DNA from 2 places in the Vibrio sp. SCSIO 43133 genome. Region 1 is predicted to be linked to the other one. Evidence: predicted binding sites of a transcription regulator. Region 1 holds the regulator's gene; the other holds the start of a gene.
The links. Region 1 encodes PurR, which represses purine synthesis genes. Its sites were predicted from a motif close to TNANGNAAACGTTTNCNTNA; they were not measured.
Positions count from the first base shown of each region.

Region 2: the regulator PurR is predicted to act here: its motif matches at 5,235-5,254, upstream of purE (5-(carboxyamino)imidazole ribonucleotide mutase).

Region 1 is NZ_CP068024.1:2,396,398-2,403,348, reverse strand. It holds gene JKJ11_RS11350 (alpha/beta fold hydrolase) at 8-808, shown strand; gene JKJ11_RS11345 (putative signal transducing protein) at 786-1,121, opposite strand; gene JKJ11_RS11340 (TVP38/TMEM64 family protein) at 1,121-1,804, opposite strand; gene JKJ11_RS11335 (TfoX/Sxy family DNA transformation protein) at 1,924-2,514, opposite strand; cyclic di-GMP riboswitch class I at 2,630-2,717, opposite strand; gene purR (HTH-type transcriptional repressor PurR) at 2,897-3,901, opposite strand; gene torD (molecular chaperone TorD) at 4,204-4,857, opposite strand; gene torR (two-component system response regulator TorR) at 5,138-5,848, shown strand; gene elyC (envelope biogenesis factor ElyC) at 5,960-6,853, opposite strand.
Region 2 is NZ_CP068024.1:3,542,761-3,549,711, reverse strand. It holds gene def (peptide deformylase) at 1-116, opposite strand, end outside; gene JKJ11_RS16575 (LysM peptidoglycan-binding domain-containing protein) at 232-1,320, shown strand; gene dprA (DNA-processing protein DprA) at 1,313-2,413, shown strand; gene JKJ11_RS16565 (DUF494 family protein) at 2,416-2,892, shown strand; gene JKJ11_RS16560 (DNA topoisomerase family protein) at 2,929-3,501, shown strand; gene JKJ11_RS16555 (5-(carboxyamino)imidazole ribonucleotide synthase) at 3,552-4,682, opposite strand; gene purE (5-(carboxyamino)imidazole ribonucleotide mutase) at 4,685-5,170, opposite strand; gene tsaC (L-threonylcarbamoyladenylate synthase type 1 TsaC) at 5,354-5,911, shown strand; gene hemF (oxygen-dependent coproporphyrinogen oxidase) at 5,922-6,827, shown strand; gene aroE (shikimate dehydrogenase) at 6,907-6,951, shown strand, end outside.

The DNA of each region.
Region 1 (6,951 bases):
GAGAACTATGTCCGAAAGCCTACTATTTCATAAAACGTATACCCATCCTACAAGTGATGAATGGGTGGTATTTGTGCATGGGGCAGGGGGCAGCTCATCTATATGGTTTAAGCAGATACGAGCTTATCGTGAGCACTTCAACTTACTGTTCATTGATTTGCGTGGACATGGTAAATCAAATCAGTTCTTAAAAGATATCATGGCCAACAAGTACACATTCAAAACGGTAACAATGGATATCGTTCGTGTACTGGACCACCTTAAAATACAATCGGCCCATTTTGTCGGCATGTCTCTTGGTACCATCATCGTGCGCAATATTGCTGAACTGGCAATGCCAAGAGTGCGCTCGATGGTTCTGGGTGGAGCGGTAACGCGCTTTAACACACGTTCACAAATACTGGTAAAAATTGGCAACATGAGTAAGCACATAATCCCTTATATGTGGCTCTACAGCTTATTTGCGTACATTGTGATGCCTCAGAGGGGACAGAAAGAGTCTCGCCACTTGTTTGTTAGAGAAGCTAAGAAACTGTGCCAAAACGAATTTAAGCGTTGGTATCGACTAACTACGGAAGTCAACCCACTGAATCGTTACTTCAAGGAGAGGGAACTACCGATTCCGACCCTGTACCTAATGGGTGAGAAAGACTACATGTTCATCAAGCCGGTGAAAGAAATGGTGGCTGAACATAAGTCCAGCCAACTATTAGAGATTAAAGATTGTGGCCATGTTTGTAATGTCGAGAACCCCGAAGAGTTCAATCGTCACTCAATTGCCTTTATTAAGTCGGTGACACCTCAGTAGGCGCTAACGCTTGGCAACTCCAACAGGCGCCAAACTGCGCTTCATTCACTTCATGACACCTTGGACACACCCAATCCCTTTTTTCCAAATCTGCTTTTAACTGTTCTTGCCACTCGGCTATGATAGCTTTCGCTTTAACATGTTGTTTGTTATCGATTAGCCAGACATAAGGCAAGGTATTTTCATCAAATGGCACTTCACCTCGAAGCGTGTAAACCCCTTCACCTCTAACTTCACAAAGGATTCCTTCATTTTTCAATTGTTGTTGAACGATATGTGCTTCCGTCGGACTATTGCCAATAAAAACCTTCATTATTCTTGTACCTGTGGTGAGCGAGAAATTCGCGCCATAATCCACTTAGCAATCAGTGGAAATAATCCCAACAAGGCAAATGAAGCTAAAACTGCTGGGGAAACGATACCTGACAAACTGTTAATATTGGCGAGCTGTGTACCGGCATTTAAGTAAACCGCAGTTCCAGGCAACATGCCTAGCTGGCTCACTAAATAGTACTTTGACACTTTAATTGGTGTTAAGCCCATTAATAGGTTGATTAAAAAGAACGGAAATACCGGAATCAATCTTAGCGAGAATAGATAAAAAGCCCCGTCCTTTTCTACACCTTTATTGATAGTTTCTAACTTTGAACCGAACTTGCTTTGAACCCAGTCACGCAATAAAAAGCGACTACTCAAAAATGCAATGGTTGCACCAATGGTACTAGCAAAAGAGACAAGAAGAAGGCTGGTCCAAAAGCCAAATAAAGCGGCACCTAGTAACGTAACGACTGCAGCTCCCGGAATTGAGAATGCGGTAATGGCAATATAGGCAAAAAAGTACACTAATGCGGCAGTAACAAAATTCTGACTGATATATTCGCTGAGTGCAGCTTGCTGAGCCTGAGCATTTTCCAGTGTTAAATATTGTCCAAAATTAACACCTAGAATGATAATGACGGCGAGAAGTGCGATTCCGAGTATTAGCTTTTTGCTCATGATGCTGTCCTTGTGACGACTCTGTATTAGTTTAGTAGACAGGGCGTGGATAGATTTACTTTCATCATAAACTAAAAAAATCAGCCGTTAGGCTGATTTTTTGTATAGAGCGATAAGGGCTAGTTTATAAGACTGGCCAATTCTTCTCTTTTATTTTGCGGAATCACGGACCAGTGCGTGCCATTAATGGCACCCTCTAGCGCCCAAAGTAACTCAAGACCTACAGTATTTGAGTGAGTTCGTTGGATTGCTTTAAAAGCCTCCACAGAACCTTGCTCTTGCAGATCGTATACCGATTCAATTCCAGCTTTCTTAAGCATACGCTCAGTAGCCAGTCTTAAATTAGGTAAATCTTTGAGTCGATTGGGTTTTGTTTCCGACTGTTGCACTTTTTCTGTTTTTGCGAACTCTAAGGCAGAGCGAGCATGAGTCAAGATAACATCCTGATCTTGCCAACAGTCCTCAGGGAGTGCGAAATACTTAGTGACAACGGGGAACCCACGCTTCTTATAAACGTATGGCTTGTAGCCAAGTTGCTTAAATTTAGCGATCGTCTGACGGTTAGTTCTGATATGTAATTTGTTATTCACTGCTAATGCAAACATGGTATCGTCAATAAAGATACCAAATCCACCAAACATAGAACGAGACTTAACTCTTCCAAGCTGAGCGAACAATTGCATCGAGTTTTTTAGTATAGGATTGTCCATGCTTATTCTTTTCTCGGTGTTATTGATTGTGTCACCAAAATCAGGTCCGAGAGTATAGCAAACGGGTGTCAGCCTTCTGTTAGCGGTAAACCAAAAGAATGCTAATACCTTTGCCATCGGTAACCCCGCTACCTATCAAATAAATTTGGTTTAGGCCGGTGGCTTTGCGTCCCACCCTTTCAAGTGGTTTGCCCTGTGCGTGACATATTTAGAATAAATGAAAATGACTCACATCTATGACGGTTGTATGGTAAAAGTGTGATATTGCTTCAGATAATCGATTGGGATTTGTGCGGGAGAGTGTGTCGAAACAAACAATAAAGCGTTCAGTTTATTGGATGAGGATCAAAAAAAAGTGCCTAGAAAGGCACTTTTTTCAGGATTATGTGAGTTTTTTGACAGAATCACGTTCTACAATCTCAGGGTGCATTTCGAAAATGCGTTTTTCGTGACCTTTATCTTTGATTCGTTCTAGAAGAATCTCAAACGCATTCTTACCTACACGACGCTTCGGTTGGTGCACTGTTGTTAGTGGTGGAGAGAAATACTCAGCCAATTCGATATTGTCATAACCGATAACGGAAATATCTTCTGGAACTTTTACACCTAATTGTTGCAGGCGACTCATTAAACCGAATGCCATGGTGTCGTTGAAGCAGAATACGGCAGTTGGACGAACTTCCATTGCTGCAATACGGTTAGCGGCAATCACGGCCGTATCACATTCGAAGTTACCTTCTAAGATTCGGTCATCTTTCATCTCGATACCCGCTTCCGCTAGAGCACGCTGATAGCCGACAATACGCTCTTGGCAAACGGCTTTCTCTAGGTGTCCGCTCAAGCATGCAATGTCAGTATGACCGTTATCGATCAGATATTTAGTTGCGAGATAGCCGCCTTCTTCCGAGTTATCAATGATCTTGTCGGCTTGAGAGCTTTCTGGGCCCCAGTCCATAATCACTTTCGGAATATCTGAATGACGGTCTAGCATTTCTAGTAGCTCTTCAGTTAAGTCGGAGCACATAACCAAAATGCCATCAACACGTTTTTCTGCGAGCATGCGAATATAGTCGCGCTGTTTCTCGTAGACACCACCCGTGTTACATAGGATTAAAGTATAGCCTTGGCGATAGCAGTAGCTTTCAACACCGTCGATGACTTCCGAGAAGAACAAGTTTGTAGATTGAGTGACAAGCATTCCAATCGTTTTGGTCGAGTTACATTTCAAACTACGAGCAACCGCACTTGGTGCATAGTTAAGTTCATCTACCGCTGCCATCACTTTTTCTTGTGTGGCTTCTGCTACAAAACGAGTTTTATTAATTACGTGAGAAACGGTGGTCGTTGAAACGCCAGCCAGACGGGCGACATCTTTGATTGTTGCCATAGCTATATCCTTTTATCGCGGAGTGCTATTAATAGCCAATACCGCTTCGAATTCTGGAAGCCAATATATGGGTTCCTAATAAGTAGTGCATTCTGAATGAAAAAACCGCTTTTCAGCGGTTTGGTTCAACAGTTCGACAGATTATTATTGTGCTTGTTGAATACCAAAGCGGCTTTTGCATTTAAACGGCGGATTGTAGTCTTCCCCATTGATACAAGCAATCACTTATACAACAAATTTATAGATAAGGCGCACTTTTGTCTGTAACGGTGAGTGATAAACAGTACATGCGCCTCAAAATCTTAGGCTTGATCACCTTTTAAGTAATCAAGATCTAGCTTGATGAGTGCTTGAAGTACTGTTGATACCGCGGCGTAAAAACCAAACTCATCGTGCTGCTGACATTTAGTCACGAATTGTGGCACCCAAGTTAGCAGGTGTTGTTCAATAAACTCTGCTTGCTGCTCCATCGCCTCATTCATGTGAGCTTCTGACTCTAATTCGTTGGAACGAATAATGAGGTTCCCGAGAAAATCGAGCTCAATAGCCAAATGATCCGCTGGTTCGTTTAAGTTTTCAGTTACCGCAATATTATGCTCCGCAAGCAACTCTGACATCACTTGAGCGGGTTTGTCGTTTAACAGACCTGACTCACCAATATATAAAGAAGCATAAGGTAGCGCCCCATGCTTATCTGTTTTCAAAAACAGATCACAAAAATCAGCAGACAACTCAAGTTGGGCATCTTCTCTTACTTGCAGTCTGTTTAGTGCGTCGACCATAGAGGCGATAGGAGCTGATAGTGTTGGGTTTTCACCCAGTCCGGTAAGGAAAGCGCGTATATCTGGGCTTTGATATTGCTCGAGTTCTTCTGTGGTTAGTTCTCTAGCAAAGAGGCTCGAAAGCCACCAGTATAATTCAGCACGTTGTTCGTTAAATGCTTTGATTTCTTGCATTTTCTTATCTCCAAAAGTGTTATCTCTATTTTAGCTAATAAAGATGAACAACAGTAATCATTGATGTGAAAAAAAAAGACGAAAAATGAAGGGTTGTGAAGACATGGTCATGTGGAACAAGGTTTTTGGATAAATCTCTGTTGCATATCTGAAGTTAAGATTTCTATTTGTTTTGAATCAAGAAAAAGCAAGTTTTCTTCAATTCACGTCAATGTAGGCTAGAATTGTGACTAATTATGAATAGAATGACTCTGTCATTGAAAGATTGAGATAGAAAGACATGAAATATCACGTACTAGTAGTGGAAGATGATGTCGTTACGCGCAGCAAACTAGCGGGTTACTTCGAAAGTGAAGGTTACTTGGTGAGTGAAGCGGAGAGCGGCGAACAAATGCGTCAGATTCTACAGGAAGCCAGCATCGACTTGGTGATGTTAGACATCAACTTGCCGAAAGAAGATGGACTGATGCTAACGCGTGAATTAAGAAGTCAATCGGATATTGGCATCATTCTAGTGACGGGTCGCACAGATAGTATCGACCGTATCGTTGGTTTGGAAATGGGCGCAGATGATTATGTGACGAAACCATTCGAATTGAGGGAACTCCTAGTCCGCGTCAAAAATTTGCTATGGCGTATTTCTCTAGCCAGAAAACAACCTATTATTGAAGAATCGGTGCAGAATGAGAACTTGATTTACTTTGGTGAATGGGTGTTTGACAAGCAACGCCGTTCGCTAAGTAACAATGGAGAGCCAGTAAAACTCACTAAGGCAGAGTACGAACTCTTAGTAGCACTATCGGCATATCCTAACCAGGTACTTAGCCGAGAGCGTATACTTAATATGATTAGCCATCGAGTTGACGCGCCAAACGACCGCACTATTGATGTTTTAATTCGTCGCATGCGTGCGAAGATGGAGCTGGATCCGAAGAACCCACAGATTTTCATTACTGTTCACGGTGAAGGGTATATGTTCGCCGGTGATTAGCTTTCTATTCTGTTGCAATCATGACATAAAGTCCGTTGCAACTAGACTTTTTGAATAGTCGAAAAAAACGCCTCACTTTATAAGTGTGGCGTTTTCTTTTGTGCCTGACTTTTATTGAGCGTTTGCGGCTTCTTGCGGTTCTTCAGGAGCAAGCTGCGCTTCAATGTCTTGCTCAGTGATCTTATCTACACCCTCAGAAGACTCTAACTCAGAAACGGAAGGTAAAAACTCTTGGTTACCTTCGTTAGCCACCCAATCACGAAGGTTTTGCCATATTAACCCCATGGTCTCGTGCCAGTACCGCTCAGTTTGCTCCAAGTAGCGAGATGATGGCGTATATTTCTGCCATGCTTGCTCGATGTCTTTTTGTGCTAGGAAGTTAGTTGGCGCCGGGAGTGGGTTTAAGCCTGCAGCTTCAAATTCGTGCATAGCGCGCTTCATATGGCTAGCTGACGTCACCAAAACCAGCTTCTTATTTTGCACGAATCCAGCAGCTTGTCGGGCTTCTTCCCATGTGTCTTTTGCTGTTTCCAACAAAATGATATCCGGTTTAGCAATACCTAAAGCAAGGGCAACTTTCGCCATGGTTCTAGCGTGACTGACACCGGTACCACCATCATAACCAGATAGAATTAATTTAGCGCCTGGATACATTCTGAGAATTCGGATACCTTCACTTAAGCGCATTAATGAAGCTCGGCTCAGTTCTGAAGTGGGCGGAATTTGGTCGTCGACCACGTGCCCACCACCAAGGACCATCACGTAGTCGATGGTTTCATTAATGGGTAAGAACGCACTGTATTGGCGCTCAAGTGGCATTAACAGGCGGCTAGATAAGGGTTGGAATGAAATAAGAAAAGTCCCACACAGAGACACGAGAATAATCACGCTTCCTAGTTTACGGCGTGCCGTAAACATGATGAGAACTAAGCCCAAGAAGCCAAGAATTAACATGGCAGGTAAAGGCATTAGTAATGAAGACACAACCTTTTTCAGCTCAAACATAGAATAATAGTCCGAAAAAACACCACTTAACGCTAAAAAAGGGAGTTGCCCCTTTATTCCTGTCACTTATATGACAGAATAGCTGTACAACTGGTTAT
Region 2 (6,951 bases), 1.1 Mb from region 1:
ATGGTTTCAATCATGTCATCGACGACTTTTTGGATTTCCGGCGTTACGGCTTCAACGGGCTTAGCTACCGTTCTTAGGCGATCATCCGGGAAAGTTAATACTTGTAATACAGACATATACACTCAAAATGTTGAACTGTGCCGAATAGGCATGGACTTCGTTGGTTCAATTCTAGACATTTTCGCACCTAAATGACAGCATCCCTTGAAACAAAGCGAAGGATTGCGGTGTATGAAGCAGGGAATATGTCTGCTATTGACTCTTTCATCTCTTTTTTCTATCACCTTATGGGCGTTTCAATCTCACGCTAGCGTAAGCGACTTCCTCAAACCAGATGCGCCTCGACATTATGTTGTTAAGTCTGGCGATACTTTATGGGCAGTTTCAGGGCGATACTTATCCTCTCCTTGGCGCTGGCCAGAGCTTTGGCTACACAACTCTCATATAGCTAATCCTCATAAAATTTACCCGGGAGATACGCTGTTATTAGTCTGGGTAGCAGGGCAACCGCAATTGATAAAGAAAGCGCTAAGGCGCCTTTCTCCAGTGACGGACGTTACGCCAAAACAGCCGTCAAGTTGGTTAAATCCTCATGCCATTGCTCGTTATAGAGAACAAGAGAGATTGATACTTGCGAGTGAGTTAGCCACTTATCCTAAGATAGTAGGCTCTAGTCGTGGCTTGGATTACATTTCCAATCAAGATGAGGTCTACATTGATTATCAAGGCCATGAGCAAAACTGGGTCATTTATCGAGTGGGGAAGCTCTATCGCAACGATGATGAGCACTTTACTATGAGAGAAATTAAACGACTGGCGATAGCCCGTTTGATGAAACAGGTAAATGATATTGCTGTTTTGCAGTTGACGGATTTTAATCATGAGCTCAAGCGAGGAGACATTGCTATTCCTATCTCCGAGCTAGCTCGAGATGAATCATCAACGCTTTTTGAGCCAAAAGCAGGACCTAATGTAGAAGATCTTCGCATCGTAGGAATGTTCAATTCTCTGCATTTTGCGGTTCAAGGACATACGGTAGTGTTGAATGCAGGGCAAGACGCTTCTGTTGTTGAAGGCAGTAGCTACATACTAAAAAGGCCCAGTGAAACATTTGTTTATTCCGGTGGTCAGCATGGTTTAAGTGGTCGTGACGAGTCTCATGTAGCTATGTCTCAGTTTCCATTAATAGACATAGGGCGCTTGATGGTGATTCACAGTTATCAACGTTTCAGTGTCGCACTGGTTACTGAGTCTCTAGAGCCTATCACCAAGCAGACCATTATTGTGCCACCAAGCAGCGATAGGGTGTATCGTGAGTGACGCTCGCACTCTAGCTTGGCTGCGGCTTTCTCTGTGCCCCGGCATCGGTGCTGTCACGTTCGAAAAGTTACGAGCGATAGATAGTCCGCTCAACATTGTTAGCTATTCACCACAGGAACTGGCCTCTATTGGTTTGAAGTCGCATCAAGTGGCGTTTATCCATCATCAATCGATAGCGCTTGCTGAACAGGCTCTCGCTTGGGCGTCGGGAGAGCGTCGCTACATTGTGACCAGTGGCGATAAGGCGTATCCGCCACTATTGAGTGAAACCAAGGGAGCGCCGCCGGTTTTATTTGTTGAGGGGCAGTTATCCTTACTTGCGGCACCTCAAATTGCCATGGTGGGAAGTCGCAATGCTACTTTGGAAGGGCTAGAGATTGCTCGCAGCTATGCCAGTACATTTGCAAAGCATGATTACTGCGTGACGAGTGGTTTAGCTTTGGGCATTGACGGTCACGCTCATCAAGGAGCGCTGGATGCACAAGGTCCTACTATTGCCGTATTGGGTTCTGGTTTATCGCAAATCTATCCGGCACGTCATAAGTCATTGGCCTCTCGCATTGCAGAGCAAGGTGCGTTAGTCAGTGAACATTTACCTTCGGTAAAACCTAGGGCTGAGCACTTCCCGCGTCGTAACCGAATCGTAAGTGGACTGTCTTTAGCTGTATTGGTGGTTGAAGCGACAGAGAAAAGTGGTTCGTTGATTACTGCTAAATACGCGGCTGAGCAAGGGCGAGATGTTTTTGCCATTCCTGGTTCAATTCGCCACCCTTTCCATAGTGGTTGTCACTCGTTGATCAAATTGGGAGCTTGTTTGGTGCAGTCTCCTAATGATCTTCTTAGTGAAATAGAATCTCTCACCAACTGGTCTAAAAAAGTACAACCGACACTTTTTGACCAAGTTATTGATAAAGAAGAATTGCCATTTCCCGATCTGTTGGCTAACGTAGGAATAGAGGCAACACCAGTTGATATTTTAGCGCAAAAGACCCATATTCCTGTGCAAGAGGTCATGCAACAGCTACTAGAGCTCGAGTTATTAGGGCATGTTGTTGCAGTTAACGGTGGTTATATTCTTAAGGGGAGAGGCTAGCTATGATGATGGACATACTGATGTACCTGTTCGAAACCTACGTGCATAGTGATGCAGATCTGCAGGTAGACCAAGACGAACTTGAGGATGAACTGCTGCGAGCAGGCTTTAAGCAAAAAGATATTTATAAAGCGTTAGAATGGCTAGAGGATTTAGCCGAACTGCAAAATGCGGATAATCAATCGGCCATTGCAACCAGCGCCGCGACATCGACACGCATTTATACGGCGCAAGAAATGTCACGTATGGATGTGAAAAGCCGTGGCTTGCTGTTGTTCTTGGAGCAGATAGGTGTGTTGACAGCTGAAACTCGTGAAATGGTTATTGATCGTGTTATGGGACTGGAAACCAATGATTTTGAATTGGACGACCTAAAATGGATCATTTTGATGGTTTTGTTCAATGTTCCTGGCAACGAAAACGCGTACACTCTCATGGAAGAACTGATCTACACCGCAGAGAGGGGTGTAGTCCACTAAGCTAAGCCAAATTTGGCGATAAGTTAAGAGACACCCATGAGTGGTAAAATCGATAACCAACTTTTCTCGGCTCATGAACATGCGTTGGATCATGAGCCTTGTCCACAGTGTCATTCAGGCAAGTTGCTACTTAAGAATGGCAAACACGGTCCGTTTCTAGGCTGCGATCAGTATCCAAGCTGCGATTATATTAAACCTTTGCATCAAAATGATGGGCATATTATCAAAGAGCTTGGTGTCGCTTGTCCCGATTGCGGTTCAGAATTGCTGTTACGTCAAGGACGCTTTGGTATGTTTATTGGGTGTAGCAATTACCCAGACTGCCATTTCATTCAGTCGCCAAATAAACAAGATGAGCCAGAGCAAGAAGCAAAAGACTCCGTTAGCTGTCCAGAGTGCAGCAAAGGGGCGCTAAAAGAGCGTAAATCACGTTTTGGAAAAGTGTTTTTTGCGTGCGACAGTTACCCTAAGTGCAAGTTTGCCGTGAATCATGTTCCGGTTCCCGGAGTGTGTCAGTATTGTGGCTACACGTTGCTGGTTGAGAAAAAACGCGCAGCAGGAACGGTGTTGGAATGTGCATCGAGACGATGCCAGAAAGTACAAGAATAAAAAACGGCTCCTAATTGGAGCCGTTTTTTTGTATTTAGGCTAGCTAATACTTACAGCGCAAGCGCTGCGGGTTTGAGAGCAGGGTAGGCTGACTCATCCAGTAAGTCTGCAAGCTGAACGAGTGTTGCTTTTAGCTCGCGTTGACTCGTTGCCGACACATTAATATGCCCCATTTTGCGTCCAGCACGTTTTTCTTTGCCATACCAATGAACATGACATCCAGCTAGAGCGTAAACAGCATCTGGAACGGAGTCTTCACCAAGGATATTAACCATAGAGGTGGCTCTAACGGCTTCCGTGGAACCAAGAGGCATGTCGCAAACTGCACGTAGGTGGTTTTCGAACTGACACGTATCGGCACCTTGCTGAGTCCAGTGTCCTGAGTTGTGTACGCGCGGCGCAATTTCATTAACGAGAAGTTGGCCGTTTACATCGAAAAACTCCAGTGCCAATACACCGACATATTCGAGAGACTCGGCGACAGCGGTAAACATTTGCGCAGCTTGTGCTTGTAGCTCAGGCTCATCGATAGCAGTAGACAGAGTAAGTACTCCGTCAGTGTGTACATTTTCTGCCAGTGGATAAATCGCAATATCACCGTGTTGGTTGCGAGCACCCACAAGCGATACTTCACGTTGGAACGGCACAAATTCTTCAGCCACGATGGCTTGATTATCTGAATCCGCAATGCACTGAGCCATTTCAGTCCAGATTTGCTCTATATTTTCTAATGTTTTGAGTCGCCATTGTCCTTTGCCGTCATAGCCGCCTAACGCACTCTTAAGTACCATAGGCAAACCTACGGTGGCGACAGCGGTATCAAGATCGCTACGTTCGGTAATAACCGCATAGGTCGCGTTCTTAACCCCAGCATTATCAAGCAGCGCTTTTTCAATTCGTCTATCACCACCGGCTTTAATCGCTTCTGTCGATGGCAAAAACTTCCCACTTGCTTCGCAGATTGCCAAAACATCGAGAGGAATATGTTCAAATTCAGCGGTAATAACGTCAGCTTGCGATATGGCTTGTTGTAGACCTTGCCCAAGCACTTCCAGAGTCAGGGGGTGCACAATGTTTTCGCTGCGCACATCAAAGGCAGATATCTTGATGTTGAGAGGCGCGCCAGCCAGCGACATCATTCGTGCTAACTGACCTGCACCAAGTACCAATACGTGTTTCATTATTAGTCCTCAGACGGATCTGGGTTAGCAAGAACGGTTTCGGTCTGTTGGCTGCGGAATGCTTCGACTTTCTCCATCACGGCATCATTATGAACACCAATGATTTGCGCTGCTAAGATTCCCGCATTTGCTGCGCCGGCTTCACCAATAGCGAGTGTGCCAACAGCAATGCCTTTTGGCATTTGCACAATAGACAGCAAAGAATCCATGCCTTTTAGTGCTCGGCTCTGTACAGGAACTCCGAGGACAGGAACACTGGTAAATGCTGCCGCCATGCCCGGAAGGTGCGCCGCACCGCCTGCTCCCGCAATAATAACTTTGATGCCACGCTCTTTTGCAGTCGTTGCATAGTCTGCTAATAGTTGAGGCGTACGGTGCGCAGAAACAACCTTGGTTTCATAATCTACACCAAACTGATCAAGCATCTCTGCTGCTAGTTTCATGGTTGGCCAATCTGATTTTGAACCCATAATAATGCCGACTTTCATCCGAAGCTCCTTCAAGGCGTGTGCAAATGGACTAATTTGCGCGCATTATACGAGGATTTTTTTCTAAGGAAAACGTTTGCGTGAGTGATTTTTGTGTTTTTTTCTGGATTCTCATGTCGCTTTTCCGCATAGTGCCGTTGAAATGTAAATTAATTGTTTAGGTTTTAATAAAAGGAAGGCTCGGTGGATAATTTTCAAAGTACAGTTGCCGCACTTAAATCTGGTGAAGTGATTGCTTATCCGACTGAAGGAGTATTTGGTGTCGGTTGTGATCCTGATGATGTTAGTGCCATTGAAAAACTACTGGCAGTGAAACAACGTCCAGTAGAGAAAGGACTGATCCTAATCGCTGCCAACTATGAACAGCTTCGACCTTATGTTGACGAGACTAAGTTGACAGCGACGCAGCTCGAAAGTGTACAAAATACTTGGCCAGGACCTTATACCTGGATTATGCCAGCGAGTGACAGAGTCTCATCATGGCTTAGTGGTGCATTCGATACGATTGCGGTTCGAGTTACCGATCACGAGTTAGTGCAGCAACTTTGCCTTTCTTATGGTAAGCCGATTACCTCGACCAGTGCCAACTTGTCAGGAATGCCTTCCTGCATGACAACCGAAGAAGTCAAATCGCAGCTAGGTGATCGATTGGCGGAAATTCTTGATGGTGAAACTGGCGGTCGTAATAAACCGAGTGAAATTCGAGATGCAAGAACGTTAAAAGTATTGAGACAAGGCTGAGGGTAACTAGATGCAACAAGTGGATAAACATCAGGTCAAAGCTTTTTTATTACAGCTCCAGGATGATATTTGCCAAAAGCTTGAACATGAAGATGGTGGTGCAACATTTCAGCAGGATGAATGGCTGCGTGAGCAAGGTGGCGGTGGTCGTAGTCGAGTATTAAAAGATGGTGTGGTCTTCGAGCAAGGTGGTGTTAACTTTTCTCATGTCTTTGGAGACAAAATGCCAGCTTCCGCGACAGCTCACCGACCTGAATTAGCGGGTCGAAAATTTGAAGCAATGGGCGTGTCTTTAGTTATTCATCCTAAAAACCCTTACATTCCAACATCCCATGCCAACGTACGTTTCTTTATTGCTGAAAAAGAGGGTGAGGCACCTATCTGGTGGTTTGGTGGTGGCTTTGACCTTACGCCGTATTATCCATTTGAAGAAGATTGTCAACACTGGCACCAAGTGGCCAAGGATATTTGTGCGCCATTTGGAGAGCAAGTCTATAGCGAACACAAGAAATGGTGTGATGAGTACTTCTTCCTTCCTCATCGTAACGAAACTCGTGGTGTCGGTGGTTTGTTTTTTGACGATCTCAACCAATGGGGTTTCGAGCGCAGCTTTGCCTATATGAAAGCCGTTGGTTCTAGTTATACCGATGCGTATTTACCGATAGTACAGAAACGAAAGCATACAGAATTCGGAGAGAGAGAGCGTCAGTTCCAACTTTATCGACGTGGTCGCTATGTCGAATTTAACTTGGTCTATGACCGAGGTACATTGTTTGGTTTGCAAAGTGGTGGTCGCACGGAGTCTATTTTAATGTCGATGCCACCACTAGCTCGCTGGGAATATAGTTATCAACCAGAAGAAGGCTCACCAGAAAACGAGCTTTACGCGCACTACCTTCAGCCGCGAGACTGGTAAAGCGACAGGCATAGCTTGGCGAATGAGTGTCGAAGTGATAGTGTCGAACTATTCACTTTGGCACGCAGCAGGCAAGGACATGAGCAAGCCCGATCAGTACGTCGTTTTTGGAAACCCCATTTCA